One region of the Citrobacter tructae genome, then DNA from elsewhere that is predicted to be linked to it. Evidence: predicted binding sites of a transcription regulator. Region 1 holds the regulator's gene; the other holds the start of a gene.
The links. Region 1 encodes Fur, which represses iron uptake genes when iron is present. Its sites were predicted from a motif close to ATAATAATGAGAACNACTATCAA; they were not measured.
Positions count from the first base shown of each region.

Region 2: the regulator Fur is predicted to act here: its motif matches at 8,799-8,821, upstream of bfd (bacterioferritin-associated ferredoxin).

Region 1 covers NZ_CP038469.1:1,937,734-1,953,108, forward strand. The annotation lists gene pgm (phosphoglucomutase (alpha-D-glucose-1,6-bisphosphate-dependent)) at 1-922, opposite strand, end outside; gene seqA (replication initiation negative regulator SeqA) at 947-1,489, opposite strand; gene E4Z61_RS10190 (hypothetical protein) at 1,491-1,646, opposite strand; gene ybfF (esterase) at 1,686-2,459, shown strand; gene ybfE (LexA regulated protein) at 2,588-2,875, shown strand; gene fldA (flavodoxin FldA) at 3,031-3,561, shown strand; gene E4Z61_RS10210 (ryhB-regulated fur leader peptide) at 3,772-3,858, shown strand; gene fur (ferric iron uptake transcriptional regulator) at 3,851-4,297, shown strand; gene E4Z61_RS10220 (ChiQ/YbfN family lipoprotein) at 4,401-4,733, opposite strand; gene chiP (chitoporin ChiP) at 4,783-6,189, opposite strand; gene glnS (glutamine--tRNA ligase) at 6,631-8,298, opposite strand; gene nagE (PTS N-acetyl glucosamine transporter subunit IIABC) at 8,480-10,426, opposite strand; gene nagB (glucosamine-6-phosphate deaminase) at 10,772-11,572, shown strand; gene nagA (N-acetylglucosamine-6-phosphate deacetylase) at 11,635-12,783, shown strand; gene nagC (DNA-binding transcriptional regulator NagC) at 12,792-14,012, shown strand; gene nagD (ribonucleotide monophosphatase NagD) at 14,165-14,917, shown strand; gene asnB (asparagine synthase B) at 15,171-15,375, shown strand, end outside.
Region 2 covers NZ_CP038469.1:3,815,528-3,830,902, forward strand. The annotation lists gene E4Z61_RS18860 (YheV family putative zinc ribbon protein) at 1-121, shown strand, start outside; gene slyD (peptidylprolyl isomerase) at 216-830, shown strand; gene E4Z61_RS18870 (protein SlyX) at 943-1,161, opposite strand; gene fkpA (FKBP-type peptidyl-prolyl cis-trans isomerase) at 1,393-2,211, shown strand; gene E4Z61_RS18880 (helix-turn-helix transcriptional regulator) at 2,377-3,099, shown strand; gene tusD (sulfurtransferase complex subunit TusD) at 3,099-3,485, shown strand; gene tusC (sulfurtransferase complex subunit TusC) at 3,485-3,844, shown strand; gene tusB (sulfurtransferase complex subunit TusB) at 3,851-4,138, shown strand; gene rpsL (30S ribosomal protein S12) at 4,264-4,638, shown strand; gene rpsG (30S ribosomal protein S7) at 4,734-5,204, shown strand; gene fusA (elongation factor G) at 5,301-7,415, shown strand; gene tuf (elongation factor Tu) at 7,487-8,671, shown strand; gene bfd (bacterioferritin-associated ferredoxin) at 8,856-9,050, shown strand; gene bfr (bacterioferritin) at 9,122-9,598, shown strand; gene E4Z61_RS18930 (prepilin peptidase) at 9,595-10,062, opposite strand; gene rpsJ (30S ribosomal protein S10) at 10,443-10,754, shown strand; gene rplC (50S ribosomal protein L3) at 10,787-11,416, shown strand; gene rplD (50S ribosomal protein L4) at 11,427-12,032, shown strand; gene rplW (50S ribosomal protein L23) at 12,029-12,331, shown strand; gene rplB (50S ribosomal protein L2) at 12,349-13,170, shown strand; gene rpsS (30S ribosomal protein S19) at 13,187-13,465, shown strand; gene rplV (50S ribosomal protein L22) at 13,480-13,812, shown strand; gene rpsC (30S ribosomal protein S3) at 13,830-14,528, shown strand; gene rplP (50S ribosomal protein L16) at 14,541-14,951, shown strand; gene rpmC (50S ribosomal protein L29) at 14,951-15,142, shown strand; gene rpsQ (30S ribosomal protein S17) at 15,142-15,375, shown strand, end outside.

The sequences.
Region 1 (15,375 bases):
CATAGTCCGGGTCGTTGGCAAACGCCAGATCGAATTTGTCACGCAGCGCCAACAGACCCGCCATGGCACACTCGGAGGAGCAGTCCATACGGATCGCACCGTCTTTATCCAGGTGCATAAAGCGGAAGGTCTGATCGACGTGATCATTCACGATGGTCAGGTTCAGGTTGTAGTGCTTAGCGATACGCTTCCAGTATTCAATACCAGAGCCACCCAGCGGATCGACGCCCAGCGTCAGGCCCGCTTTTTGAATCGCTGCCATATCGACGATATCTGCCAGCCCCTCTACGAACGGCTGCACAAGATCCTGTTCTTTCACGTGACCGGATGCCAGCGCGGCATCCAGCGACATACGCTTCACGCCTTTCAGGTCATCAGCTAGCAGCGCGTTGGCGCGGTCTTCCACCACTTTCGTGACGTTAGTATCTGCCGGACCACCGTTTGGCGGGTTGTATTTAATGCCACCATCTTCCGGCGGGTTGTGAGACGGCGTGATCACAATGCCATCAGCCAGCGGGCCGCCTTTTTTGTTGTGGACCAGGATAGCATTAGACACGGCAGGCGTTGGCGTAAAGCCGTTATTTTCCTGCACGATGACGTCAACACCGTTTGCCGCCAGCACTTCCAGTACAGAGATAAAAGCCGGTTCAGACAGCGCGTGGGTATCCTTGCCCACATAGCACGGGCCAGTAATCCCGTTTTTCGCACGCTCTTCAGCAATCGCCTGAGCGATAGCCAGAATATGCGGCTCGTTAAAACTATGACGGCCAGCGCTGCCGCGATGTCCGGACGTACCGAACTTGACGGCGTGCTCAGCATTCCCGGCTGTTGGTTTCAGTACATAGTACTGTGCCGTCAGTTGGGCGACGTTAATCAAATCACTCTGTTGCGCAGGTTGACCTGCACGATTGTGGATTGCCATTGCCTGGTCCTTCTAATGCAAGGATTAAATTGTTCCGCAAACCTTTTCAATCAATTCCGCAGGGAACTGCATTGACTGCATGATGTGTTCAACCATGCTGCATTTACGGCCGGTATTCGTGTTGGTGATCACCCAATACGGCGTGCCTGGCACGTGTTTCGGCTTGGTTTGATTACCATTTTTCAGCAGCGTCTGTTCATCTGCCGCAAAATAGACGCGCGTGCGGCCATGCAACGATTCCGTAGCCTCAGCGAACGCGTGTTGATCCAGTGAATAGAGTGTAGACAGCACCAGCATAAAGCGGTTCACTGCCTTTTTCTGTTCCGCATATTCATCGGAAAGCAGCAGTTCACGCACGGCGCGCACTTTATCTTTTACGGGGTTGACCGGCTTAGCTTCCACAACAGGTTGCACGGCGCGAACTTCTTTCACCACCGGTGTGGCAGGTTGTGATGCGGCGGAAAACTTCAACATACGCCGTAAAATGTCGGATGCGCTCTCGCCGATATGCTTGGTGTGGCTGGCAATATAGCTATAGAGTTCATCATCAACTTCAATCGTTTTCATCTTAATCCAGTACGGTGTCTTTGCTGAATACAAGTCGTTGGGATTGTACACCGGTAGTGTAAAGGCAAATCCCAACAGCGGATAGCGTCAAGCCCGATGGCTGGAAAAACTCGGAGTAACCGTAGTTGTTGCAGCCGTGTGGCAGAATGGTCAACATGATACCCTAACCCGCTAGCGTGAAAAAAAGAACTTTGCCATGAAATTGAATATCCGAGCGCAATCTGCACAAAACCTGCACAATAATTCTCCCATCGTCCTGGTCCATGGTCTGTTTGGCAGTCTGGACAATCTGGGCATACTGGCACGCGATCTGGTCGTCGATCACGATATCATCCAAGTTGATATGCGAAATCATGGCCTTTCTCCCCGTTCCCCCGAGATGAATTACCCGGCGATGGCGCAAGATCTGCTGGATACGTTGGATGCCCACCAAATAGAAAAAGCCACCTTTATTGGCCACTCGATGGGGGGCAAAGCCGTCATGGCACTCACCGCCCTCGCACCGGAACGGATCGATCAGCTTGTGGCTATCGATATCGCCCCGGTTGACTATCATGTCCGCCGTCACGATGAGATCTTCGCTGCAATAAATGCCGTGACGGATGCGCAAGCTGCCTCACGCCAGCAGGCGGCAAGCGTGATGCGCCAATTTCTGAAAGAAGAAGGCGTTATTCAGTTTCTGCTGAAATCCTTTGTTGACGGTGAGTGGCGCTTTAACGTCCCGGTGCTATGGGAACAGTACCCACATATTGTCGGCTGGGAAACCATTCCGGCATGGGACCACCCGGCACTGTTTATCCCCGGCGGCAACTCGCCTTACGTGAGCGAAGCGTATCGCGCCCCACTGCTGGCGCAATTTCCGCAGGCGCGGGCGCACGTTATTGCCGGAGCAGGTCATTGGGTGCATGCAGAAAAACCCGATGCCGTGCTGCGCGCCATCCGTCGTTATCTGACAGAACGCACTAACTGATTAAAAACTCAGCGTCCGCGCGCGAATACGTGCGTGGGCGTTGGCGCGCCTCCCCTGCTGATGTATGATGGCGCGCTATCCATCCGGGCAGACGCCTGGCTGATTGTTTCCCCGAAGTCACCAAGATCATGGCCAAAGAACAAACGGACCGTACGACATTAGATCTGTTCGCGCAGGAGCGTCGCCCGGGACGACCCAAAACCAATCCGCTTTCGCGTGATGAACAGTTACGTATTAATAAACGTAATCAGCTTAAACGCGACAAAGTTCGTGGGCTTAAGCGTGTCGAACTGAAACTGAACGCCGACGCCGTTGACGCGCTGAATGAACTGGCGGACGCGCGTAACATGAGTCGCAGCGAGCTCATCGAAGAGATGCTGATGAACCAACTCGCCGCATTGCATGGTCAGGCATAGTCTGAATTTCTGCTCTAAATCATAAATCGTGTAGCACAGAGTGCAGTCCAGCGTGTTTGCTGTTTCCGCATGCCTGACTGTTCTGCTATGATTGCCCTTATCCGTGGGCATTGCGCCACCACCATTTCAATAAGTTTCAAGAGGTTATTTTACTCATGGCAATCACTGGCATCTTTTTCGGCAGCGACACCGGCAATACCGAAAACATCGCAAAAATGATTCAAAAACAGCTTGGTAAAGACGTTGCCGATGTACATGACATTGCAAAAAGCAGCAAAGAAGACCTGGAAGGGTATGACATTTTGCTGCTCGGCATCCCTACCTGGTACTACGGTGAAGCGCAGTGTGACTGGGACGACTTCTTCCCGACTCTCGAAGACATTGATTTTAACGGCAAACTGGTTGCGTTGTTTGGCTGCGGCGACCAGGAAGATTACGCAGAATATTTCTGTGATGCGTTAGGTACAATTCGCGACATCATCGAACCACGTGGTGCAACTATCGTCGGCCACTGGCCAACGGCAGGTTATCACTTTGAAGCGTCCAAAGGTCTGGCGGACGACGATCACTTTGTTGGCCTGGCTATCGACGAAGATCGCCAGCCGGAGCTGACCGCTGAACGCGTAGAAAAATGGGTTAAGCAGATTTCATCCGAACTGCATCTCGACGAAATCATTAACGCCTGATTTCATGAGGCGCTGATCTTCATCGGCGCCTCATCTATAGATAAAACCAATCAAAATAATTGCTACAAATTTTTAACTTTTTCGCCTGACCCTGTACAATGGCTGGATGCCAATCGGGTATTGCACAGTGTGATTGTTGGCGATACCACGTTTTGATTAACAATATTTGCCAGAGACTTGCTGTTTTCATTTAGCCATGGCAGTTCTATAATGATACGCATTATCTCAAGTGCAATTTCTGTCACTTCTTTTAATGAAGTGAACCGTTTAGCTACAGGACAGATTCCGCATGACTGACAACAATACCGCATTAAAGAAGGCTGGCCTGAAAGTAACGCTTCCTCGTTTAAAAATTCTGGAAGTTCTTCAGGGACCGGATAACCATCACGTCAGTGCGGAAGACTTATACAAACGCCTGATCGATATGGGTGAAGAGATTGGTCTGGCGACCGTGTATCGTGTGCTGAACCAATTTGACGATGCTGGTATCGTGACCCGCCATAATTTCGAAGGGGGTAAATCCGTCTTCGAACTGACCCAGCAACATCATCACGATCACCTGATCTGCCTCGACTGTGGCAAAGTGGTCGAATTCAGTGATGACTCCATCGAAGCGCGCCAGCGTGAGATTGCGGCTAAACATGGTATTCGTCTAACCAACCATAGCCTCTATCTTTACGGCCACTGTGCTGAAGGCGATTGCCGCGAAGATGATCATGCACACGATGCCAAGTAATGTGATGCATTCTGAAAAGCCAACCTTACGGTTGGCTTTTTTTATACACATAAAAAAGACCCGCTGCATCAGCGAGTCCTTTTAGGATAACAACGGTGACGTTTTACTGAGCCGTATTCTTGCTGCGAATTTCCTGCCAGACCTTGTCGCAATCGGCCGAAACGGCCTGATCGTTGCCTGTACGCGTCGCCTGGATACACTGCTGGTAATCCAGTACCCGTACGCTTTCTTCATTGGCAAACTGCTGATGCTGTTTTTCTTTCTTCAGCACGTTTAACACGCTTTGGCAGGCCTCGATTTTCTCTGGCGATCCCTGGGCGGTGTTAATACAGGCGCTGTAGGCTTCTTTCAAACGGCTGTCTTCTTTTGGTGCAGGCGATTGCGCACAGGCCACCAGCCCGGTTGCCATAATGGCGATGAGTATCAGTTTTTTCATAGAACGGTCCTCAACGTTGCGGCAGACACCAAGCCCGCCGCTGTTGGCATTAGAAGATGGTGAATGGTGCAATCACGATAAACTTCACGTCACGCTCATCCTGGAAGATGTTGCCGTAACCACCGCTCCAGCTCGGAATGTCTGAATGGTTGTCGTACTGGGTGAAGTGCAGTTTAAACATGGTGCCTTTCGCACGACCATCCTGCAGGGTGTAGACCGCATCCAGGCTGTAAGACGACTCTTCGATGGTACGATTTTTGTCGTAGTACGCATCCGGGTTAGTCTGCCAGGTCGATGGCTTAGCGTCCCAGGCGTAAACATAGGAGGCACCCACAGCCCAACCTGGCAGGTTCCAGTTCTTCAGGTCATACATTGCGCCAAAGAAGACCGCTTTTTCACCGTTGGCGTTGAAGTCAGAACGGTTATCCCACCACACGTCCAGGCGACCGTTTGAAGAAGCATAAGTTGGGGTCATACGCTGCAGGAAGTAGCCCTGCTGTCCGTCCGCTTTAACCCAGGTTCCTTCCAAACGCAGGTCAACCACTTCCGCCACTTTGTAGCCAAAAGTCAACGCCTGCAGCCAGGCGGTGCCGTCATAAATGTTGTTAACCGTACGGTCATCAACCTTGTCACGTGCGCCGTAGAACTGATAGCTGGTGGTAAACGGGTTGCCGCCTAAATCAAATTTGTAACTGGCTTTCGCGAAATATTGATCGACATAGCCTTCGGACTGACCAAATGCCGCTTCCAGTAACAGGTTATTTTTAAAGTCGTATTTCGCGCCAACCGAATGGAGGTAATCCACCTTGGTTTTTTTATCGGCCTGATAAAATTTATCGACTTCGGTGTGCCACGGTGCTTTATATTCGTTGGCCCACATGTAGGAGAAGCTCAATGCGCCCGCGTCACCATAGTCAAAATTGGCTCCGGCTTCAGCACCCTGATAGGTACCCGGCATAAAGCTCCAGTGCGGAGCCAGCAAAGTCTGCCCGGTGGGTTGAATATAACCGGCGCGTGCCCAGGTTGGGCCATACTTAAATTTCGCTGCCGCTTTATAAAGGCTAATCCCGCTCTTATCGCCGGAGTAATCTTCGTCATAACCTTTATTTTTTGAAGAGAATGCGATTTCGTTTGGATGACCACTTTCGCTACTTTCGTTCATTTCAATAGCGGTAAATGCTGCGATATCAATACCAAACATATCAGCCGCGTAACCGGACTGGAAATCAAGGTTAGCGTTCCAGGTGGAGTGAGAAAGGTTGGTTTTGTATTTATCATGATCGGTAACATCTTTACGGTCACGCTCACGCTGCCAGTAATAGATGCCGCCAGTTAAGGTAGAATCATCAATAAAACCTTCGGCGTGTACCTGGGGAGCGACAACGAAACCCGACATTGCTGTGATACCGGCGATAGCCAGCGCCAGCGTACTACGTTTGCCACTAAACGTACGCATATGTTAATCCTCTTTGACGTATAAAATGCTGTCACCAAAGGCAAACAGCGAAAAAACAAAAAGTAAAAAAAGTAGCGCTGAGAAAACCTCATTGACTACAATGAATAGACTATTTTTCGCGACGCGAATTATCAATCTCTTTTTGTAACCAGTATGTAAGAACATGAGCAACCGCACATATTTGATTGCTTTTTGTTACATTTTCATGCGTAGATAAAAAAGCGTTGAAAAATGAAAAAAATCACTTGCTTTCCATATGGATGAAAACGGTTACAGCCAAAATCATCACGGAATAAAACGTTTTGATACGCAATTAATTTATTCTAAATACCAGGCTGAATAATAATTAATTCGCTCTGCAAACAGAGCCTATGATGCGGGTTGTAGAGATAAAAAAAACGCCGCAGAGCGCGGCGTTTGACAGGATGTATATAGTGCGACTTATTCGCCCGCTTTAGCCCACGTATCACGCAGACCCACGGTACGGTTAAACACCAGCTTGTCCGCCGTTGCATAGCGGCTATCGAGGCAGAAGTACCCTTCACGTTCAAACTGGAAGGCTTTACCCGCTACAGCAGCCTGTAGCGACGGTTCACCGTAGCCCTGTTTAATCACCAGTGAATCTGGGTTAATGACAGACAGGAAGTCGTCCGCCGCACCTGGGTTCGCTACGCTGAACAGACGATCGTACAGGCGGATTTCAATCGGCAGCGCATGTGCCGCGCTGACCCAATGAATAACGCCTTTCACTTTACGCCCATCGGCAGGATCTTTGCTCAGGGTGTCAGCGTCGTAGGTACAGAAAATGGTAGTGATATTCCCTTCTGCATCTTTCTCTACGCGCTCGGCTTTAACAACATAAGCATTACGCAGACGGACTTCTTTGCCCATTACCAGACGCTTATACTGCTTGTTGGCTTCTTCACGGAAATCTGCGCGATCGATCCAAATTTCACCGCTGAACGGCACTTCACGGCTACCCATTTCCGGTTTATTCGGATGGTTAGGCATAGTGACCAGTTCGCTTTCACCCTGCGGATAGTTTTCGATAACCAGTTTCACCGGATCGATAACTGCCATCGCGCGCGGCGCATTTTCGTTCAGGTCTTCGCGAATACAAGATTCCAGAGAGGCGATCTCAATGGTGTTATCCTGTTTGGTCACGCCAATGCGTTTGCAGAACTCACGGATCGCGGCAGCGGTGTAACCGCGACGACGCAGGCCAGAGATGGTCGGCATACGCGGGTCGTCCCAGCCTTCAACGTGCTTGTCGGTCACCAGCAGGTTCAGCTTACGCTTGGACATCACGGTGTATTCCAGATTCAGGCGCGAGAATTCGTACTGGCGCGGATGAACCGGAATGGTGATGTTGTCCAGCACCCAGTCGTACAGACGACGGTTGTCCTGGAATTCCAGCGTACACAGTGAATGCGTGATGCCTTCCAGCGCATCGCTGATGCAGTGGGTGAAGTCGTACATCGGGTAGATGCACCACTTATTACCAGTCTGATGGTGTTCCGCGAACTTAATGCGATACAGCACCGGGTCGCGCATGACGATAAACGGCGAGGCCATATCGATCTTCGCACGCAGGCAGGCTTTACCTTCTTCAAAACCGCCAGTACGCATTTTTTCGAACAGCGTGAGGTTCTCTTCAACGCTACGATCGCGGTACGGGCTGTTTTTACCAGGCTGCGTCAGGGTGCCGCGATATTCACGGATTTCGTCAGCAGACAGTTCGTCAACGTACGCCAGACCTTTGTTGATAAGCTCTACCGCATAGGCATGCAGTTGATCGAAGTAATCCGACGAGTAGCGAATGTCGCCAGTCCAGTGGAAACCTAACCATTCAACGTCATTTTTGATCGATTCAACGTACTCGATGTCTTCTTTGACCGGGTTCGTATCATCAAAACGCAGGTTGCACTGGCCCTGGTAATCTTGCGCAATACCAAAGTTCAGACAAATGGATTTCGCGTGGCCAATGTGCAGATAGCCATTTGGCTCCGGCGGAAAACGGGTATGGATAGTGGTGTGCTTACCACTGGCCAGATCTTCATCGATGATCTGACGAATAAAGTTACTCGGGCGGGCTTCAGCCTCACTCATCGTGGATTCCTCAAAGCGTAAACAACGTATAACGGCGTATGATCTTATAAGCAGGGCTGACTGACAACCTTTAGTTACGCAAAATACGTATCAGACAGTCATTATGAGGGTATTTGCTGCAAAAAAAAGCGGCGGAGGAATGTCCCCCGCCGCTTAAGGCACTTACTCTACTCAGGAGCGATTACTTACCTTTAATCTCGTACAGTGGCGTTTGGCCAGCCACCACATGACCTTCGGCTTTAATGACCAGACCACCGAAGTCATCACTGTTGCTGCAAACAACCGGGCTAATCATTGAACGTGCATTGGCGTTCAGGTACTCCAGATCCATTTCCAGAATAGGTTGACCTGCCGTAACTTCCGCACCTTCTTCAACCAGACGTTTAAAGCCCTTGCCTTCCAGCGCTACAGTATCGATGCCCATGTGGACCACGATCTCCGCGCCTTTCACGGTTTCCAGACAGAACGCATGGTTGGTATTGAAGATTTTCACAATGGTGCCCGCTGCCGGAGAAACCACGATTTTATCCGTCGGTTTCACCGCGATGCCGTCACCGACCGCTTTGCTAGCGAAGGCTTCATCAGGCACCTGTTCCAGCGCAACCACATCACCGGTAATCGGAGAAACCAGCGTTTCAACGGTGACAGCATTCGCGACTGCCTGCGGTTTGGCTACCGGGGCTGCTGCTGGTGCACTTTCTGTAGATGCTGCAGAAACCGGACCACGCGCTACAACTTTCTTCATCTCGTCGCCGATGGATTCTGCTTTCGCACCCACGATGACCTGGATAGTTTGTTTGTTCAGTTTCACCACACCGGATGCGCCTAAACGTTTACACATCGCATCGTTGACGCGACCAGAGTCGACAACGGTCAGACGCAGACGAGTGATACAGGCGTCAATCGCTTTCAGGTTATCCGTACCGCCAACCGCAGCAATGTAGTTGGTGGCCAGTTGCGCTAAACCTTCTTCGGTATTGCTGTTGGCTTCGTCAGTAACAATTTCGTCTTCTTTATCTTCGCGGCCCGGCGTTTTCAGGTTAAACATGCGAATAACCGCGCTGAACAACACAAAGTAGATGACGAAGAACACCAGCCCCATCGCTACCAACATCCAGACGTTCTTACTTGCAGCCGGCAAGTTGTACATCAACACGTAGTCGATAGCACCTGCGGAGAAGGAGAAGCCCGCGTGGATCCCCAGCAGCGTTGCAACGAACAGGCTGATACCCGTTAACAGTGCGTGCAGGAGGTACAGCAATGGCGCCAGGAACATGAACAGGAATTCCAGCGGCTCGGTAACACCGGTCAGGAACGCAGTGATCGCCACAGACAGCAGCATACCGCCAACCATCGGACGACGTGCTTTCGGTGCTGCGAAGTACATCGCCAGCGCCGCACCCGGCAGACCAAACATCATGATCGGGAAGAAGCCTGACATGAACATACCCGCAGTGCCGTCACCCGCATAGAAGCGGTTAATGTCACCGTGGAAGACCGCGCCTGCCGCGTTGGTGAATTCACCAATCTGGAACCAGGCAATGGTGTTCAGAACCTGATGCAGACCAGTTGGGATCAGCAGACGGTTGATGAAACCAAAAATACCAGAACCCAGCGCGCCAGCGCCCACGATCCACTCACCACCTGCATGGATAGCGTTCTGCACCGGCGGCCACACGTAGCCGAAGATAGCAGCCAGCACCAGGCAGAAGAAACCGGTGGCGATTGGCACAAAGCGTTTACCGCCGAAGAAGCTCAGGAAGTCAGGCAGTTTGATGCCAGACCAGCGGTTATACACCGCACCGCCGACCAGACCGGTGATGATACCTGCCAGCACGCCCATATTGATGGCCGGGTTGATGGTAACCATTGCTTTGGTCAATATGAAATAACCGACCGCACCTGCCAACGCTGCAGCACCTGCGCTGTCTTTTGACCAGCTGGATGCCACACCGATGGCAAATATTAACGCGAGGTTATCAAAGATGGCCCCACCCGCTTGCGCGATGAAGGGTACGTTAAGCAAATCTGGTTGGCCAAATCGCAGCAACAGTGCCGCGACAGGCAGCACAGCGATGGGGAGCTGTAACGCCCTACCCAACCGCTGGAAAAAACCTAAAATATTCATTTTATTCCCCCTACGAGACCCCGATTCAGGCTCCTTTGAAGCCATATTTTTATTGTGCGACCAATTCAGACAGCAAGATATTCTGGAACAACGATATTAACCATTCATCTACATTCAGAGTGTGTGGAAAATTAATTCGTATCGCAAATTAAAAGCGTGTTTTTTGTGATTAAAGTCACCAAATATCGTTATCAACCCTCCCTTCTACTGGCTAACTACGAAAACTTATTTTATCATTCAAAAAATCGAAACGGATTGATCCTTACCGATGCAAAACCAGGTTACGCTTAATGCAGCACAGCGACTCAATCCGCCAATTGCTTACATTTACTACTGAGGTGAAGAATGAGACTGATCCCCCTGAATACCGCTGAACAAGTCGGCAAATGGGCTGCTCGCCATATCGTTAACCGTATCAATGCGTTCAAACCAACGGCAGATCGTCCGTTCGTTCTGGGCCTGCCTACTGGCGGAACCCCACTGACAGCCTATAAAGCATTAGTCGAAATGCACAAAGCGGGCCAGGTTAGCTTCAAACATGTTGTCACGTTTAATATGGACGAGTATGTTGGCCTGCCGAAGGAACATCCGGAAAGCTACCACAGCTTCATGCATCGCAATTTCTTTGATCATGTTGATATTCCAGCAAAAAACATCAACCTTCTCAATGGTAACGCGCCAGATATCGATGCAGAATGCCGTCAGTATGAAGAAAAAATCCGTTCTTACGGTAAAATCCACCTGTTTATGGGTGGCGTCGGTAACGACGGGCACATCGCATTTAATGAACCGGCATCTTCTTTAGCCTCTCGTACGCGTATCAAAACGCTGACTCACGACACTCGCGTTGCGAACTCTCGCTTCTTTGACGGTGACGTAAGCCAGGTGCCGAAATATGCGCTGACCGTTGGCGTGGGCACACTGCTGGATGCCGAAGAAGTAATGATTCTGGTGCTGGGCCACCAGAAAGCGCAGGCCCTGCAGGCTGCCGTTGAAGGTAACGTCAACCATATGTGGACCATCAGCTGCCTGCAACTGCATCCAAAAGCCGTTGTGGTTTGCGATGAACCTTCCACGATGGAACTGAAAGTGAAGACGCTGAAATACTTTAACGAGTTAGAAGCAGAAAATATTAAAGGTCTGTAATGATGTTTCCGCCCTGCCAAAAACGTTGCAGGGCGGCATTTTTTTGAAATCGGGGGGTCGGAATGTATGCTTTAACCCAGGGCCGGATCTTTACCGGTCACGAAATTCTTGATGACCATGCGATTGTTGTCGCTGATGGCCTGATAGCCAGCGTTTGCCCACTGGCTGAATTACCGCCGGAGATTGAACAACGCTCACTGAATGGGGCTATTCTTTCCCCCGGTTTTATTGATGTGCAGCTAAACGGCTGCGGCGGCGTACAGTTCAACGATACAGCAGAAGCTGTGAGCGTTGAAACGCTGGAAATCATGCAGAAAGCCAATGAGAAATCGGGCTGCACTAACTACCTGCCAACGCTTATCACCACCAGCGATGACCTGATGAAACAAGGCGTTCGCGTCATGCGCGAATACCTGGCGAAACACCCGAACCAAGCATTAGGGCTTCATCTTGAAGGCCCGTGGCTAAATCTGGTGAAAAAAGGTACGCATAATCCTGGATTTGTCCGTCAGCCTGACGCTGCGCTGGTCGATTTCCTGTGCGATAATGCTGATGTGATCACCAAAGTCACGCTGGCACCGGAAATGGTCCCTGTCGACGTGATCACCCGACTGGTCAATGCTGGTATTGTGGTTTCTGCTGGTCACTCTAACGCGACGGTAAAAGAAGCCAAAATTGGCTTCCGCGCGGGCATTACCTTTGCAACCCATCTGTTCAACGCCATGCCTTACATTACTGGCCGCGAACCGGGTCTGGCTGGCGCCATCCTTGATGAAGCCGATATTTATTGCGGTATCATCGCCGATGGTTTGCATGTCGACTACGTTAACATCCGTAACGCCAAACGCCTGAAAGGTGACAAGCTGTGCCTGGTGACCGATGCAACTGCGCCGGCAGGTGCAAATATTGAACAGTTCATTTTCGCTGGTAAAACAATATACTACCGCAATGGACTGTGTGTGGATGAGAACGGTACCCTGAGCGGCTCGTCATTAACCATGATTGAAGGCGTGCGTAATCTGGTTGAGCATTGCGGTATTGCACTGGACGAAGTGCTGCGCATGGCAACGCTCTACCCTGCTCGCGCAATCGGCGTCGAAAAGCAACTCGGCAGCATCGCCCCTGGCAAAATCGCTAACCTGACCGCGTTCACACACGACTTTAAAATTATCAAGACCATCGTTAATGGCAACGAGGTCGTTACAGAGTAAGAGAAAGTATGACACCAGGCGGACAAGCTCAAATAGGTAATGTTGATCTCGTAAAACAGCTTAACAGCGCGGCAGTTTATCGCCTGATTGACCAGCATGGTCCAATATCGCGAATTCAGATTGCCGAGCAGAGCCAGCTTGCTCCCGCTAGCGTAACGAAAATTACGCGCCAGCTTATTGAACGCGGGCTGATCAAAGAAGTGGATCAGCAGGCCTCCACCGGGGGCCGCCGCGCTATCTCTATCGTTACCGAAACCCGCAATTTTCACGCTATTGGCGTGCGTCTGGGCCGTCACGACACCACGTTAACACTCTACGATATGAGCAGCAGAGCCGTCGCTGAAGAGCACTACCCTCTGCCTGAGCGCACCCAAGAAACACTGGAGCATGCGCTGCTCAATACCATTGCCACCTTTATTGACAGCTGTCAGCGGAAAATCCGAGAGCTGATTGCCATATCCGTCATTCTACCAGGACTGGTTGACCCTGAAAGCGGCGTCATTCGCTATATGCCGCATATCCAGGTTGAAAACTGGGGTCTGGTCGACGCATTGGAAAAACGATTTCAGGTGACCTGCTTTGTCGGTCACGATATCCGTAGCCTGGCCCTCGCTGAGCACTATTTCGGGGCAAGTCAGGACTGCGAAGACTCCATTCTGGTGCGGGTGCACCGCGGGACCGGTGCCGGGATAATCTCCAATGGTCGCATTTTTATTGGCCGTAACGGCAACGTCGGTGAAATTGGTCACATTCAGGTAGAACCGCTGGGCGAACGCTGCCACTGCGGTAATTTTGGTTGTCTGGAAACCATAGCAGCCAACGCGTCCATCGAACATCGCGTCCAGAATTTACTCAAGCAGGGCTATCCGAGCCGACTCACGCTGGATGATTGCAATATCAAAACCATCTGTAAGGCCGCCAACAAAGGCGATAACCTGGCGTCAGAAGTCATTGAGCACGTAGGTCGCCATCTGGGTAAAACTATCGCTATTGCCATCAACCTGTTTAACCCGCAAAAAATCGTTATTGCCGGTGAGATTACTGAGGCAGATAAGGTCCTGCTTCCGGCAATAGAAAGCTGCATTAATGCCCAGGCATTGAAGGCGTTTCGCCACAATTTGCCCGTGGTTCGCTCCACGTTGGACCACCGTTCAGCCATTGGCGCATTTGCGCTGGTAAAACGCGCCATGCTCAACGGGACGTTATTGCAACATTTGCTGGAAAGCTAATACACGTCATCCTTCAAGCTGCCTCTGCTCACCCCAGTCACTTACTTCAGTAAGTTCCAGGGGATTCTCAGATTTGCCGCCTTGATGCAACTCGAATGATTTAGTGTATTTTGTGTATAGTAATGCCTTCTTTTTTTGATGTCGGATTGTCCATGGCCATTAAGAATGTAATTTGTGATATCGACGGCGTGCTAATGCACGACAATGTTGCCGTACCGGGTGCGGCAGAATTTTTGACCGGCGTGCTGGAAAAAGGATTGCCGTTAGTCCTGCTGACTAACTACCCTTCGCAAACCGGTCAAGATCTGGCGAACCGCTTTGCCACTGCTGGTGTGAATGTTCCCGACAGCGTTTTTTATACCTCCGCCATGGCTACCGCCGATTTCCTGCGTCGCCAGGAAGGGAAAAAAGCCTACGTCGTCGGTGAAGGCGCACTGATACACGAACTGTACAAAGCGGGATTTACCATTACCGACGTTAACCCCGATTTTGTGATTGTTGGTGAGACGCGATCCTACAACTGGGACATGATGCATAAAGCGGCGTACTTTGTTGCCAATGGCGCACGTTTCATCGCCACCAACCCGGATACGCACGGTCGCGGCTTTTATCCTGCCTGCGGTGCGCTTTGCGCCGGTATTGAGAAAATCTCGGGCCGTAAGCCCTTTTACGTTGGTAAACCCAGCCCGTGGATTATTCGTGCGGCGCTCAACAAAATGCAGGCGCACTCAGAAGAGACCGTTATTGTTGGCGATAACCTGCGTACCGATATACTGGCAGGCTTCCAGGCCGGCCTTGAAACCATTCTGGTATTGTCTGGCGTCTCAACGCTTGACGACATCGACAGCATGCCGTTCAGACCAAGCTGGATTTACCCGTCCGTTGCTGAGATAGATGTTATTTAAGCAACGCTGTGCCGGATAACCATAAGAACGCGTTAGCCGGCACGCAAAATTACCTTATCTAATAAAATCGCCATTTCACTGACAATTCATCAATAAATACGTTCATTACGTAATCTTTTTTCATCATTCAATAATCATCATTGAGTTTTTTCTTTTTCGCCCACCAAACACCTTGCGCCTCCTGCGGCTTTGCGGCATTTTCTTTATTAAGCAAATATAAAAAGCATCACGCAACAGGTTAACGGAGAAGGTTATGTGTTCTATTTTTGGCGTATTCGATATTAAAACAGACGCAGTTGAGCTGCGTAAAAAAGCCCTGGAACTGTCTCGTCTGATGCGCCATCGCGGTCCGGACTGGTCGGGTATTTACGCCAGTGATAACGCGATTCTGGCACATGAACGTCTGTCCATTGTCGACGTCAACGCCGGAGCTCAACCGCTGTACAACGTGAAAAAGA
Region 2 (15,375 bases), 1.9 Mb from region 1:
AAATAATATCGATATTGTTGAGTGTGTTAAGTGTGGCCACCAGATGCGGGAAGCGGATAAAGAAGCCCGCGAGCACGTTCGCAAAGAAGAGCAAGTGATAGGGATTTTTCATCCGGACTAGCGATATGCCGCAGCTTTTTTTAAGCTAGAGGGTACACGGGTGCAGAATTCCGCTACAATCTGCGCCACTATTCTTTCCATGCTCAGGAGATATCATGAAAGTAGCAAAGGACCTGGTGGTCAGCCTGGCCTATCAGGTACGTACAGAAGACGGTGTGTTGGTTGATGAGTCTCCGGTGAGTGCACCGCTGGACTACCTGCATGGTCACGGTTCCCTGATTTCTGGCCTGGAAACAGCGCTGGACGGTCATGAAGTTGGCGATAAATTCGATGTTGCTGTTGGCGCAAACGACGCTTACGGTCAGTATGACGAAAACCTGGTGCAGCGCGTGCCGAAAGACGTCTTCATGGGCGTTGACGAATTGCAGGTTGGCATGCGTTTCCTGGCTGAAACTGACCAGGGTCCAGTACCGGTAGAAATTACCGAAGTGGAAGACGAGCACGTTGTGGTTGACGGTAACCACATGCTGGCTGGCCAGAATCTGAAATTCAACGTGGAAGTTGTCGCTATCCGCGAAGCAACCGAAGAAGAACTGGCTCACGGCCACGTTCACGGCGCACACGGCCATGACCACGATCACGAACATGGTCACGATGGTTGCTGCGGCGGTCACGGCCATGACCACGACCATGGTCATGAACACGGCGGCGAAGGCTGCTGCGGTGGCGGCGGTAAAGGCAAAGGTAACGGCGGCTGCGGTTGCCACTAAGAGTTTGTAATGCCTGATGGCGCACAGCTTTCAGGCTTACGGTAGGCCGGATAGGACGTTTACGTTGCCATCTGGCACAAAAAAAGCGGGGAAACCCCGCTTTTTTTACGTCTCAATAATGCGGCGGTGGCGTCTCTTCAGACTGCGACGCAATGTGGGATGGCTGCGTTGCTTTGAGCTTCTCCGTCAATAGACGCAGATGATCGCGCAGTTTGGCCATTTCCAGTTCGTGCGCGGTGACCGTCACGTTGAGTTCTTCAATGGTTATTTCCTGAAATGCCAGGCGGCTTTCCAGCTCAGCCAGGCGGGTTTCCAGCGTTGTATCCTGCATGATTCACCTCTTTTGTTATTGCCGGCAGATCGCGGACTGCGGCGAATTCTACTTAACTTTGCCTGTTTGCACAGCACCCATTCCTTCGTAACGAAACTAATTTAAACAAAAAGAGTCTGAAAAGTGGTGATAATAGGGCGTGCCTGTATGTTGATTTGTTCTGCAACGCTTTATAGTACATTTTTGTGTTAGCTAACCCTGGGGTGAGATGCCCCGGCCCTGGAGAGATGGATGAAATCACTGTTTAAAGTAACGCTGCTGGCGACCACGATGGCCGTAGCTCTGCATGCCCCGATCACCTTCGCTGCCGATGCTGCGAAACCAGCCGCTACTGCTGACAGCAAAGCTGCATTCAAAAATGACGACCAAAAATCTGCTTACGCGCTGGGCGCGTCTCTGGGTCGTTACATGGAAAATTCCCTGAAAGAACAGGAAAAACTGGGCATCAAACTGGATAAAGACCAGCTGATCGCAGGCGTTCAGGATGCGTTTGCAGATAAGAGCAAACTGTCCGACCAGGAAATCGAACAAACTCTGCAGGCGTTTGAAGCGCGCGTGAAGACCTCCGCCCAGGCGAAAATGGAAAAAGACGCGGCTGACAACGAAGCCAAAGGTAAAGTGTACCGCGAGAAGTTTTCTAAAGAGAAAGGGGTTAAAACCTCTTCTACTGGCCTGGTCTACAAAGTAGAGAAAGAAGGTACCGGTGCAGTGCCGAAAGACAGCGATACTGTTGTGGTGAACTACAAAGGTACGCTGATCGATGGTAAAGAGTTTGATAACTCCTACACCCGTGGTGAGCCGCTCTCCTTCCGTCTTGATGGTGTTATCCCTGGCTGGACCGAAGGCCTGAAAAACATCAAGAAAGGCGGCAAAATCCAGCTGGTTATTCCACCAGATCTGGCTTACGGAAAAACCGGCGTTCCGGGGATCCCCGCTAACTCCACACTGGTCTTTGATGTTGAGCTGTTAGATATCAAACCGGCTCCGAAAGCGGATGCGCAGCCAGATGCTGTACCGGCTGATAAAGCTGCAGACAGCAGCAAAAAGTAAGCGAACAGAAACCGCCGCCCTCAGGGCGGCGGTTTTTTATTATCGACAGGATATAATTAATACTGGAAAGCGCCTTGTGCGCTGTATTACTTTAGATGCCCCTAATAGTGATGAGCCTGCCCTGACAACATAACGACAGGCTCCTGAAAAGGAGTGCTTTTTTTCATGTCCAGGTCGCTTTTAACCAACGAAACCAGTGAGCTAGATTTGCTGGATCAACGTCCTTTTGATCAAACTGACTTCGATATCCTTAAATCCTACGAAGCGGTAGTGGACGGGTTGGCGATGCTCATTGGTTCCCATTGTGAAATCGTATTGCACTCTTTGCAGGATTTGAAATGCTCGGCTATTCGCATAGCTAACGGTGAACACACGGGCCGTAAAATCGGCTCACCGATTACCGATCTGGCATTGCGCATGCTGCATGATATGACGGGTGCGGATAGCAGCGTGTCGAAGTGTTACTTCACACGTGCGAAAAGCGGTGTCTTGATGAAGTCGGTGACGATTGCCATTCGCAACCGTGAGCATCGCGTAATTGGTCTGCTGTGCATCAACATGAACCTTGATGTTCCTTTTTCGCAGATAATGAATACATTTATCCCGCCGGAAACGCCGGAAGTGGGTTCTGCCGTGAACTTTGCCTCATCAGTGGAAGATCTGGTTACCCAGACGCTGGAGTTCACGATTGAAGAAGTGAATGCCGATCGTAACGTCTCCAACAATGCGAAGAATCGTCAGATCGTCCTGAATCTGTATGAGAAAGGTATCTTCGATATCAAAGATGCCATTAACCAGGTCGCTGACCGTCTGAACATCTCCAAGCACACGGTCTACCTCTATATTCGCCAGTTCAAAAGCGGCGATTTCCAGGGGCAAGACAAGTAATGCGCTTTGCTATCGTCGTGACTGGTCCTGCTTATGGCACACAGCAGGCGAGCAGCGCGTTGCAATTTGCCCACGCATTGATTGAAGAAGGTCATGAGTTAAGCAGCGTCTTCTTCTATCGGGAAGGCGTGTATAACGCCAACCTTCTGACGTCGCCCGCCAGTGATGAATTTGATCTGGTGCGCGCCTGGCAACAGCTTAACCAGCATCACGGTGTGGAGCTAAATATCTGCGTGGCGGCGGCACTACGCCGCGGCGTTGTTGATGAAACTGAAGCAAAGAGGCTGGGATTGGCTGGGGCTAATTTACAATCAGGTTTTACGCTTAGTGGACTGGGAGCGCTGGCTGAGGCATCCCTGACGTGCGATCGCGTGGTGCAATTCTAATGAAACGTGTTGCTTTTGTCTTTTCCACCGTGCCGCACGGGAGCGCATCGGGCCGCGAAGGGCTGGATGCACTGCTGGCAACATCAGCACTAACAGAAGATCTCGGCGTCTTTTTTATCGGAGATGGTGTATTCCAGATCCTGGCGGAGCAAAAACCCGATCTGGTCCTCGCGCGAGATTATATTGCGACCTTCAAACTGTTGGGGCTGTACGATATAGAGCAATGCTGGATGTGTGCCGCTTCATTGCGCGAACGTGGCCTTGCTCAGAGCGTGAATTTTGTTGTCAATGCAACGGTACTTGAACCTGCAGACCTGCGCCGCGAGCTTGGCAACTATGACGTCATTATGAGGTTCTAAACGCTCATGCTGCATACTTTACATCGCTCTGCGTGGCTGACCGACTTCTCTTCCCTGTTGCGTCTCGTTGGCGCAGATGACGAGCTTTTATTGCTCCAGGATGGCGTGACTGCGGCAATAGAAGGCAGTCGTTTCCTTGAAACTCTGCGAAATGCCTCCATTAAGGTTTATGTACTGGAAGAAGACATTAAGGCTCGTGGGTTGTGTGGTCAAATTTCAGACAGTGTCGTCAGGGTTAGCTATACTGACTTCGTCAGACTTACGGTGAAGCATCCCAACCAGATGGCCTGGTAATTGCGGGATCGTTGTATATTTCTTGACACCTTTTCGACACCGACCTAAAATTCTGCGTCCTCATATTGTATGAGGTCGTTTTATTACGTGTTTACGAAGCAAAAGCTAAAACCAGGAGCTATTTAATGGCAACAGTTAACCAGCTGGTACGCAAACCACGCGCACGCAAAGTTGCAAAGAGCAACGTGCCTGCGCTGGAAGCCTGCCCGCAGAAACGTGGTGTATGTACCCGTGTATATACCACCACTCCTAAAAAACCAAACTCCGCACTGCGTAAAGTATGCCGTGTGCGTTTGACTAACGGTTTCGAAGTGACTTCCTACATCGGTGGTGAAGGTCACAACCTGCAGGAACACTCCGTGATCCTGATCCGTGGCGGTCGTGTAAAAGACCTTCCGGGTGTTCGTTACCACACCGTTCGTGGTGCGCTTGACTGCTCCGGCGTTAAAGACCGTAAGCAATCTCGCTCCAAGTATGGCGTGAAACGTCCTAAGGCTTAATGGTTCTCCGTTAAGTAAGGCCAAACGTTTTATATTAATGTCAAACTAAACTCGTAGAGTTTTGGACAATCCTGAATTAACAACGGAGTATTCCCATGCCACGTCGTCGCGTCATTGGTCAGCGTAAAATTCTGCCGGATCCTAAGTTCGGATCAGAGCTGCTGGCTAAATTTGTAAATATCCTGATGGTAGATGGTAAAAAATCTACTGCAGAAACCATCGTATACAGTGCCCTGGAGACCCTGGCTCAGCGCGCTGGTAAAGATGGCCTGGAAGCCTTTGAAGTAGCCCTTGAAAACGTGCGCCCGACTGTCGAAGTTAAGTCTCGCCGCGTTGGTGGTTCTACTTATCAGGTACCAGTTGAAGTCCGTCCGGTCCGTCGTAATGCTCTGGCAATGCGTTGGATCGTTGAAGCTGCTCGTAAACGCGGTGATAAATCCATGGCTCTGCGCCTGGCGAACGAACTTTCTGATGCTGCAGAAAACAAAGGTACTGCAGTTAAGAAACGTGAAGACGTTCACCGTATGGCAGAAGCCAACAAGGCGTTCGCACACTACCGTTGGTAATCCCTTCGGAGTAATAGTCACCAGGCGGGCGCTTCCTGTAAGCAGCCCGCTTTGGGCTACTTAAATTGAACGCCTAAAAGATAAACGAGGAATCAAATGGCTCGTACAACACCCATCGCGCGCTACCGTAACATCGGTATCAGTGCGCACATCGACGCCGGTAAAACCACTACTACCGAACGTATTCTGTTCTACACCGGTGTAAACCATAAAATCGGTGAAGTTCATGACGGCGCAGCCACCATGGACTGGATGGAGCAGGAGCAGGAGCGTGGTATTACTATCACCTCCGCAGCGACTACTGCATTCTGGTCTGGTATGGCCAAGCAGTATGAACCGCATCGCGTAAACATCATCGACACCCCGGGGCACGTTGACTTCACTATCGAAGTAGAACGTTCCATGCGTGTGCTTGATGGTGCAGTAATGGTTTACTGCGCAGTTGGTGGTGTTCAGCCGCAGTCTGAAACCGTATGGCGTCAGGCTAACAAATATAAAGTTCCACGTATTGCGTTCGTTAACAAAATGGACCGTATGGGTGCGAACTTCCTGAAAGTTGTTGGTCAGATCAAAACCCGTCTGGGCGCGAACCCTGTTCCGCTGCAGTTGGCGATTGGTGCTGAAGAACATTTCACCGGTGTTGTTGACCTGGTGAAAATGAAAGCCATCAACTGGAACGAAGAAGATGCAGGCGTAACCTTCACTTATGAAGATATCCCAGCAGACATGCAGGAACTGGCCGAAGAATGGCACCAGAACCTGATCGAGTCCGCTGCAGAAGCTTCAGAAGAACTGATGGAGAAATACCTGGGTGGTGAAGAACTGACTGAAGAAGAGATCAAGAAAGCTCTGCGTCAGCGCGTTCTGAACAACGAAATCATCCTGGTAACCTGTGGTTCTGCGTTCAAGAACAAAGGTGTTCAGGCGATGCTGGATGCGGTAATTGATTACCTGCCATCCCCAGTCGACGTACCTGCGATCAACGGTATTCTGGACGACGGTAAAGATACTCCGGCTGAGCGTCACGCTAGCGATGAAGAGCCGTTTGCTGCTCTGGCATTCAAAATCGCTACCGACCCGTTCGTGGGTAACTTGACCTTCTTCCGCGTGTACTCTGGCGTGGTTAACTCTGGTGATACCATCCTGAACTCCGTGAAAACTGCACGTGAGCGTTTCGGTCGTATCGTTCAGATGCACGCTAACAAACGTGAAGAGATCAAAGAAGTTCGCGCGGGCGACATCGCTGCTGCTATCGGTCTGAAAGACGTAACTACGGGTGACACGCTGTGTGATCCTAACGCGCCAATCATTCTGGAGCGTATGGAATTCCCTGAGCCGGTAATCTCCATCGCGGTAGAACCGAAAACCAAAGCTGACCAGGAAAAAATGGGTCTGGCTCTGGGCCGTCTGGCTAAAGAAGACCCGTCTTTCCGCGTATGGACTGACGAAGAATCTAACCAGACCATTATCGCCGGTATGGGTGAGCTGCACCTCGACATCATCGTTGACCGCATGAAGCGTGAATTCAACGTTGAAGCGAACGTCGGTAAACCTCAGGTTGCTTACCGTGAAGCGATTCGCGCGAAAGTTACCGATATCGAAGGTAAACACGCTAAGCAGTCTGGTGGTCGCGGTCAGTACGGTCATGTTGTTATCGACATGTACCCGCTGGAGCCGGGTTCAAACCCGAAAGGCTACGAGTTCATCAACGACATTAAAGGTGGTGTAATTCCTGGCGAATACATCCCGGCCGTTGATAAAGGCATCCAGGAACAGCTGAAATCTGGCCCGCTGGCTGGCTATCCGGTTGTTGATCTGGGCGTGCGTCTGCACTTCGGTTCTTACCATGACGTTGACTCCTCTGAGCTGGCGTTTAAACTGGCCGCTTCTATCGCCTTCAAAGATGGCTTTAAGAAAGCGAAACCTGTTCTGCTTGAGCCGATCATGAAGGTTGAAGTAGAAACGCCGGAAGAGAACACTGGTGACGTCATCGGTGACCTTAGCCGTCGTCGTGGTATGCTGCGTGGTCAGGAATCTAACGTCACTGGCGTTGTGATTCACGCTGAAGTTCCGCTGTCTGAAATGTTCGGATATGCAACTCAACTGCGTTCTCTGACCAAAGGTCGTGCTTCTTACTCCATGGAGTTCCTGAAGTATGATGATGCGCCGAACAACGTTGCTCAGGCCGTAATCGAAGCCCGCGGTAAATAAGCCGCAGGGTTAAAAACCAAAATCCCGTGCTCTCTCTATAAGGGGAGAGCACTATAGTAAGGAATATAGCCGTGTCTAAAGAAAAATTTGAACGTACAAAACCGCACGTTAACGTCGGCACCATCGGCCACGTTGACCACGGTAAAACTACTCTGACCGCTGCAATCACCACCGTACTGGCTAAAACCTACGGCGGTTCTGCTCGCGCATTCGATCAGATCGATAACGCACCGGAAGAAAAAGCTCGTGGTATCACCATCAACACTTCTCACGTTGAATATGACACCCCGACTCGCCACTACGCACACGTAGACTGCCCGGGCCACGCCGACTATGTTAAAAACATGATCACCGGTGCTGCGCAGATGGACGGCGCGATCCTGGTTGTTGCTGCGACTGACGGCCCGATGCCGCAGACTCGTGAGCACATCCTGCTGGGTCGTCAGGTTGGCGTTCCGTACATCATCGTGTTCCTGAACAAATGCGACATGGTTGATGACGAAGAGCTGCTGGAACTGGTAGAAATGGAAGTTCGTGAACTTCTGTCTCAGTACGATTTCCCGGGCGACGACACTCCGATCGTTCGCGGTTCTGCTCTGAAAGCGCTGGAAGGCGAAGCAGAGTGGGAAGCTAAAATCGTTGAACTGGCTGGCTACCTGGATTCTTACATCCCGGAACCAGAGCGTGCGATTGACAAGCCGTTCCTGCTGCCTATCGAAGACGTATTCTCCATCTCCGGCCGTGGTACCGTTGTTACCGGTCGTGTAGAGCGCGGTATCGTTAAAGTTGGCGAAGAAGTTGAAATCGTTGGTATCAAAGAGACTGCTAAGTCTACCTGTACTGGCGTTGAAATGTTCCGCAAACTGCTGGACGAAGGCCGTGCTGGTGAGAACGTTGGTGTTCTGCTGCGTGGTATCAAACGTGAAGAAATCGAACGTGGTCAGGTACTGGCTAAGCCGGGCTCTATCAAGCCGCACACCAAGTTCGAATCTGAAGTTTACATCCTGTCCAAAGACGAAGGCGGCCGTCATACTCCGTTCTTCAAAGGCTACCGTCCTCAGTTCTACTTCCGTACTACTGACGTGACTGGTACCATCGAACTGCCAGAAGGCGTAGAGATGGTAATGCCGGGCGACAACATCAAAATGGTTGTTACCCTGATCCACCCGATCGCGATGGACGACGGTCTGCGTTTCGCAATCCGTGAAGGCGGCCGTACCGTTGGCGCGGGCGTTGTTGCTAAAGTTCTGAGCTAATTACTCGTTAATTAGTTTTGAATTGAAAAGGGCGCTTAGGCGCCCTTTTTGCTGCCTGTGATTTAACGTCTGTAATATTTATTCGCATTTTTGGCGAGACCAGTCAGCATACAAACAGTATTGTGCTATTGTAATCATAACTATTCTCATTTACACTTTGCGCATAAATTGAACGGGAGCAATCATGTACGTTTGTTTGTGTAATGCGATAAGTGATAAAAAAATTCGTCAGGCTGTTCGCCAGTTTCATCCGCAATCCTTTCAGCAATTACGTAAATTTATTCCTGTTGGAAATCAATGTGGTAAATGCATTCGTGCCGCGCGTGAAGTGATGCAAGATGAGCTGACACAAATGCCAGAATTTAAAGAGATCGCCTAAGTCACACTCTTTTTTTTGACATCCCGGTAGCCCCATCTACGCTCTAAGAGTGGAAGCGGAGGGACTATAAAATGAAAGGTGATGTTAAAATCATAAATTATCTCAATAAACTATTGGGAAATGAGCTTGTCGCGATCAACCAGTATTTTCTCCATGCCCGAATGTTTAAAAACTGGGGGCTGACTCGCCTCAATGATGTTGAGTACCATGAATCTATCGATGAGATGAAACACGCCGATAAATATATCGAACGTATTTTATTCTTAGAAGGTCTCCCAAACTTACAGGATCTTGGTAAGTTGGGTATAGGCGAAGATGTTGAAGAGATGCTGCAATCCGATCTTCGACTCGAACTCGATGGCGCAAAAGATTTACGCGAAGCCATTGCTTATGCCGATAGCGTTCATGACTATGTCAGTCGGGACATGATGATAGAGATCCTGACCGATGAAGAAGGGCATATTGACTGGCTTGAAACGGAGCTGGATCTGATTGGAAAACTGGGATTGCAAAATTATCTGCAGTCGCAAATTAAAGTCAGTGACTAAACGCCCTGTATCAGATTTACCCCGCCAATAATAAAACCCGCAGCCGCCAGATATGGCCCAAATGGCAGCGGGTTTTTTAGTCGCATTTTGCCATGTCTGATACATTCAACTCCCATCATGCAGCAGGCTAAGCAAGCAGCCAGGAAGACTAAAAGCGGTAATGATTCCCACCGGTGCCAGGCACCCAACGCGGCGAGGAATTTTATATCGCCATAGCCTAATCCTTCATATTTCCGCACCAGGCGATAGCTCCAGTAGATCAAAGAAAACGCGCAATAGCCTACTATGGCCCCCCAAAGTGCGCCGGATAGCAATGCCGGTTCACAGCACTGGTAGTAAAGAAGACCACACCAGAGAAGAGGGCAGGTAAATTTGTCGGGTAATAACCCGGTGCGTAAATCCTCGAGCCAAAGCAGCCCGCATAATGAGATGTAGAGAAACAGAAAGGGGAGGCCGGTGTACATGCGCGAATCCTCTGTGGCAAGAGATGCCACCTTCAAGCAAACATGTCGGTCATACAAGGCTTGATTGCTCATTACGTTTGCTTCCTTCCAGAAAAATTACGGCGTACAAAATCCCCAGCAATCAAAGCGGAATAGCGTTCGCATTACCGGCTGAGTGATTAATATCTACGCGGCACTTGCGTAAGGCTGAGATTTACGTATAATGCGCGGGCTTGTCTAATATTGACAGCGGTTCGATATGAGCCACCGGTATTGCGAAAGCGATACCAGACAATGTTCCCAATCGGGGAACTCTGTAAGAACGGTTACACTCTCCCATCAATCGTAATGGGTTTGAGGAGTAACTATTTCGTCTATAAAATAATTGGAGCTCTGGTCTCATGCAGAACCAAAGAATCCGTATCCGTTTGAAAGCGTTTGATCATCGTCTGATTGATCAATCAACCGCGGAAATCGTCGAGACTGCCAAGCGCACTGGTGCGCAGGTTCGTGGTCCGATCCCGCTGCCGACCCGCAAAGAGCGCTTTACCGTTCTGATCTCTCCGCACGTTAACAAAGACGCGCGTGATCAGTACGAAATTCGCACTCACAAGCGTCTGGTTGACATCGTTGAGCCAACTGAAAAAACCGTTGATGCTCTGATGCGTCTGGACCTGGCTGCCGGTGTAGACGTGCAGATCAGCCTGGGTTAATCAGGTCATCGAGCGATTGAGAGGTTGATACAATGATTGGTTTAGTCGGTAAAAAAGTGGGTATGACCCGCATCTTCACTGAAGATGGCGTATCTATCCCAGTAACCGTTATCGAAGTTGAAGCAAACCGCGTTACTCAGATCAAAGATCTGGCTAACGATGGCTATCGCGCTGTTCAGGTTACCACTGGTGCTAAAAAAGCTAACCGTGTAACCAAGCCGGAAGCTGGTCACTTTGCTAAAGCTGGCGTAGAAGCTGGCCGCGGCCTGTGGGAGTTCCGTCTGGCAGATGGTGAAGAATACACCGTTGGTCAGAACATTAGCGTTGAACTGTTTGCTGACGTTAAAAAAGTTGACGTAACTGGCACCTCTAAAGGTAAAGGTTTCGCAGGTACCGTTAAGCGCTGGAACTTCCGTACCCAGGACGCAACTCACGGTAACTCCTTGTCTCACCGCGTTCCGGGTTCTATCGGTCAGAACCAGACTCCGGGCAAAGTGTTCAAAGGCAAGAAAATGGCAGGTCAGATGGGTAACGAGCGTGTCACCGTTCAGAGCCTTGACGTAGTACGCGTTGACGCTGAGCGCAACCTGCTGCTGGTTAAAGGTGGTGTTCCGGGTGCGACCGGTTGCGACCTGATCGTTAAACCAGCTGTGAAGGCGTAAGGGGATAGCAATGGAATTAGTATTGAAAGACGCGCAGAGCGCGCTGACTGTTTCCGAAACTACCTTCGGTCGTGATTTCAACGAAGCGCTGGTTCACCAGGTTGTTGTTGCTTATGCAGCTGGTGCTCGTCAGGGTACTCGTGCTCAGAAGACTCGTGCTGAAGTAACTGGTTCAGGCAAAAAGCCGTGGCGCCAGAAAGGTACCGGCCGTGCGCGTTCAGGTTCTATCAAGAGCCCGATCTGGCGTTCCGGTGGCGTAACCTTCGCTGCTCGCCCGCAGGACCACAGTCAAAAAGTTAACAAAAAGATGTACCGCGGCGCGCTGAAAAGCATTCTGTCCGAACTGGTACGTCAGGATCGTCTGATCGTTGTCGAATCATTCTCTGTAGAAGCGCCTAAAACTAAGCTGCTGGCACAGAAACTGAAAGACATGGCTCTGGAAGATGTGCTGATCATCACCGGTGAGCTGGACGAAAACCTGTTCCTGGCTGCGCGCAACCTGCACAAGGTTGACGTACGCGATGCAACTGGTATCGACCCGGTTAGCCTGATCGCCTTCGACAAAGTCGTAATGACTGCTGATGCTGTTAAGCAAGTTGAGGAGATGCTGGCATGATTCGTGAAGAACGTTTGCTGAAGGTGCTGCGTGCACCGCACGTTTCTGAAAAAGCGTCTGCTGCGATGGAAAAAACCAATACCATCGTTCTCAAAGTTGCTAAAGACGCGACCAAAGCAGAAATCAAAGCTGCTGTGCAGAAACTGTTTGAAGTCGAAGTCGAAGTCGTTAACACCCTGGTAGTTAAAGGGAAAGTTAAACGTCACGGACAGCGTATCGGTCGTCGTAGCGACTGGAAAAAAGCTTACGTCACCCTGAAGGAAGGCCAGAATCTGGACTTCGTCGGCGGCGCTGAGTAAGTCGGAGGAGTAATACAATGGCAGTTGTTAAATGTAAACCGACATCTCCGGGTCGTCGCCACGTCGTTAAAGTGGTCAACCCAGAGCTGCACAAGGGCAAACCTTTTGCTCCGCTGGTTGAAAAAAACAGCAAATCCGGTGGTCGTAACAACAATGGCCGTATCACCACTCGTCACATCGGTGGTGGTCATAAGCAGGCTTATCGTATCGTTGACTTCAAACGCAACAAAGACGGTATCCCGGCAATTGTTGAACGTCTTGAGTACGATCCGAACCGTTCCGCGAACATCGCGCTGGTTCTGTACAAAGACGGCGAACGTCGTTATATCCTGGCCCCTAAAGGCCTGAAAGCTGGTGACCAGGTTCAATCTGGCGTTGATGCTGCAATCAAAGCAGGTAACACCCTGCCGATGCGCAATATCCCGGTTGGTTCTACCGTTCATAACGTAGAAATGAAACCAGGTAAAGGCGGTCAGCTGGCACGTTCCGCTGGTACTTACGTTCAGATCGTTGCTCGCGATGGTGCTTATGTCACCCTGCGTCTGCGTTCTGGTGAAATGCGTAAAGTCGAAGCAGACTGCCGTGCAACTCTGGGCGAAGTTGGCAATGCTGAGCATATGCTGCGCGTTCTGGGTAAAGCAGGTGCTGCACGCTGGCGTGGTGTTCGTCCTACCGTTCGCGGTACTGCGATGAACCCAGTCGATCACCCACATGGTGGTGGTGAAGGTCGTAACTTTGGTAAGCACCCGGTAACTCCGTGGGGCGTTCAGACCAAAGGTAAGAAGACCCGCAGCAACAAGCGTACTGATAAATTCATCGTACGTCGCCGTAGCAAATAATTTTAGAGGATAAGCCATGCCACGTTCTCTCAAGAAAGGTCCTTTTATTGACCTGCACTTGCTGAAGAAGGTAGAGAAAGCGGTGGAAAGCGGAGACAAGAAGCCCCTGCGCACTTGGTCCCGTCGTTCAACGATCTTTCCTAACATGATCGGTTTGACCATCGCTGTCCATAATGGTCGTCAGCACGTTCCGGTATTTGTTTCCGACGAAATGGTCGGTCACAAACTGGGTGAATTCGCACCGACTCGTACTTATCGCGGCCATGCTGCTGATAAAAAAGCGAAGAAGAAATAAGGTAGGAGGAAGAGATGGAAACTTTAGCTCAACATCGCCATGCTCGTTCTTCTGCTCAGAAGGTTCGCCTTGTTGCAGACCTGATTCGCGGTAAGAAAGTGTCGCAGGCTCTGGATATTCTGACCTACACCAATAAGAAAGCGGCTGTACTGGTTAAGAAAGTCCTGGAATCTGCCATTGCTAACGCTGAACACAACGATGGCGCTGACATTGACGATCTGAAAGTTACGAAAATTTTCGTAGACGAAGGCCCTAGCATGAAGCGCATTATGCCGCGTGCAAAAGGTCGTGCAGATCGCATCCTGAAGCGCACCAGCCACATTACTGTGGTTGTGTCCGATCGCTGAGACTCTGGAGACTAGCAATGGGTCAGAAAGTACATCCTAATGGTATTCGCCTGGGTATTGTAAAACCATGGAATTCAACCTGGTTTGCGAACACCAAAGAATTCGCTGACAACCTGGACAGCGATTTTAAAGTACGTCAGTACCTGACTAAGGAACTGGCTAAAGCGTCTGTATCTCGTATCGTTATCGAGCGTCCGGCTAAGAGCATCCGTGTGACCATTCACACCGCTCGCCCGGGTATCGTTATCGGTAAGAAAGGCGAAGACGTAGAAAAACTGCGCAAAGTCGTAGCTGATATTGCTGGCGTACCTGCCCAGATCAATATCGCCGAAGTGCGTAAGCCTGAACTGGACGCAAAATTGGTTGCTGACAGCATCACTTCTCAGCTGGAACGTCGCGTTATGTTCCGTCGTGCTATGAAGCGTGCTGTACAGAACGCAATGCGTCTGGGCGCTAAAGGTATTAAAGTTGAAGTTAGCGGCCGTCTGGGCGGCGCGGAAATCGCACGTACCGAATGGTACCGCGAAGGTCGCGTACCTCTGCACACTCTGCGTGCTGACATCGACTACAACACCTCTGAAGCGCACACCACTTACGGTGTAATCGGCGTTAAGGTATGGATCTTCAAAGGCGAGATCCTGGGTGGTATGGCTGCTGTTGAACAACCGGAACCGGCTGCTCAACCTAAAAAGCAGCAGCGTAAAGGCCGTAAATAAGGAGCGTCGCTGATGTTACAACCAAAGCGTACAAAATTCCGTAAAATGCACAAAGGCCGTAACCGCGGTCTGGCGCAGGGTACGGATGTTAGCTTCGGCAGCTTCGGTCTGAAAGCTGTTGGCCGTGGTCGTCTGACTGCCCGTCAGATCGAAGCAGCACGTCGTGCTATGACCCGTGCAGTTAAGCGTCAAGGTAAGATCTGGATCCGTGTATTCCCGGACAAACCGATCACTGAAAAGCCGCTGGCAGTGCGTATGGGTAAAGGTAAAGGTAACGTGGAGTATTGGGTTGCCTTGATTCAGCCGGGTAAAGTCCTGTATGAAATGGACGGTGTACCGGAAGAGCTGGCCCGTGAAGCATTCAAGCTGGCAGCAGCGAAACTGCCGATTAAAACCACCTTTGTAACTAAGACGGTGATGTAATGAAAGCAAAAGAGCTGCGTGAGAAGAGTGTTGAAGAGCTGAACACCGAGCTGCTGAATCTGCTGCGTGAGCAGTTCAACCTGCGTATGCAGGCTGCAAGTGGCCAGCTGCAACAGTCTCACCTGTTGAAGCAAGTGCGTCGTGATGTCGCACGCGTTAAGACTTTACTGACTGAGAAGGCGGGTGCGTAATGACCGATAAAATCCGTACTCTGCAAGGTCGTGTTGTTAGCGACAAAATGGAGAAATCCATTGTTGTTGCTATCGAACGTTTCGTGAAACACCCGATCTACGGTAAATTCATCAAGCGTACGACCAAACTGCACGTACATGACGAGAACAACGAATGCGGTACTGGTGACGTGGTTGAAATCCGCGAATGCCGTCCGCTGTCCAAGACTAAGTCCTGGACGCTGGTTCGCGTT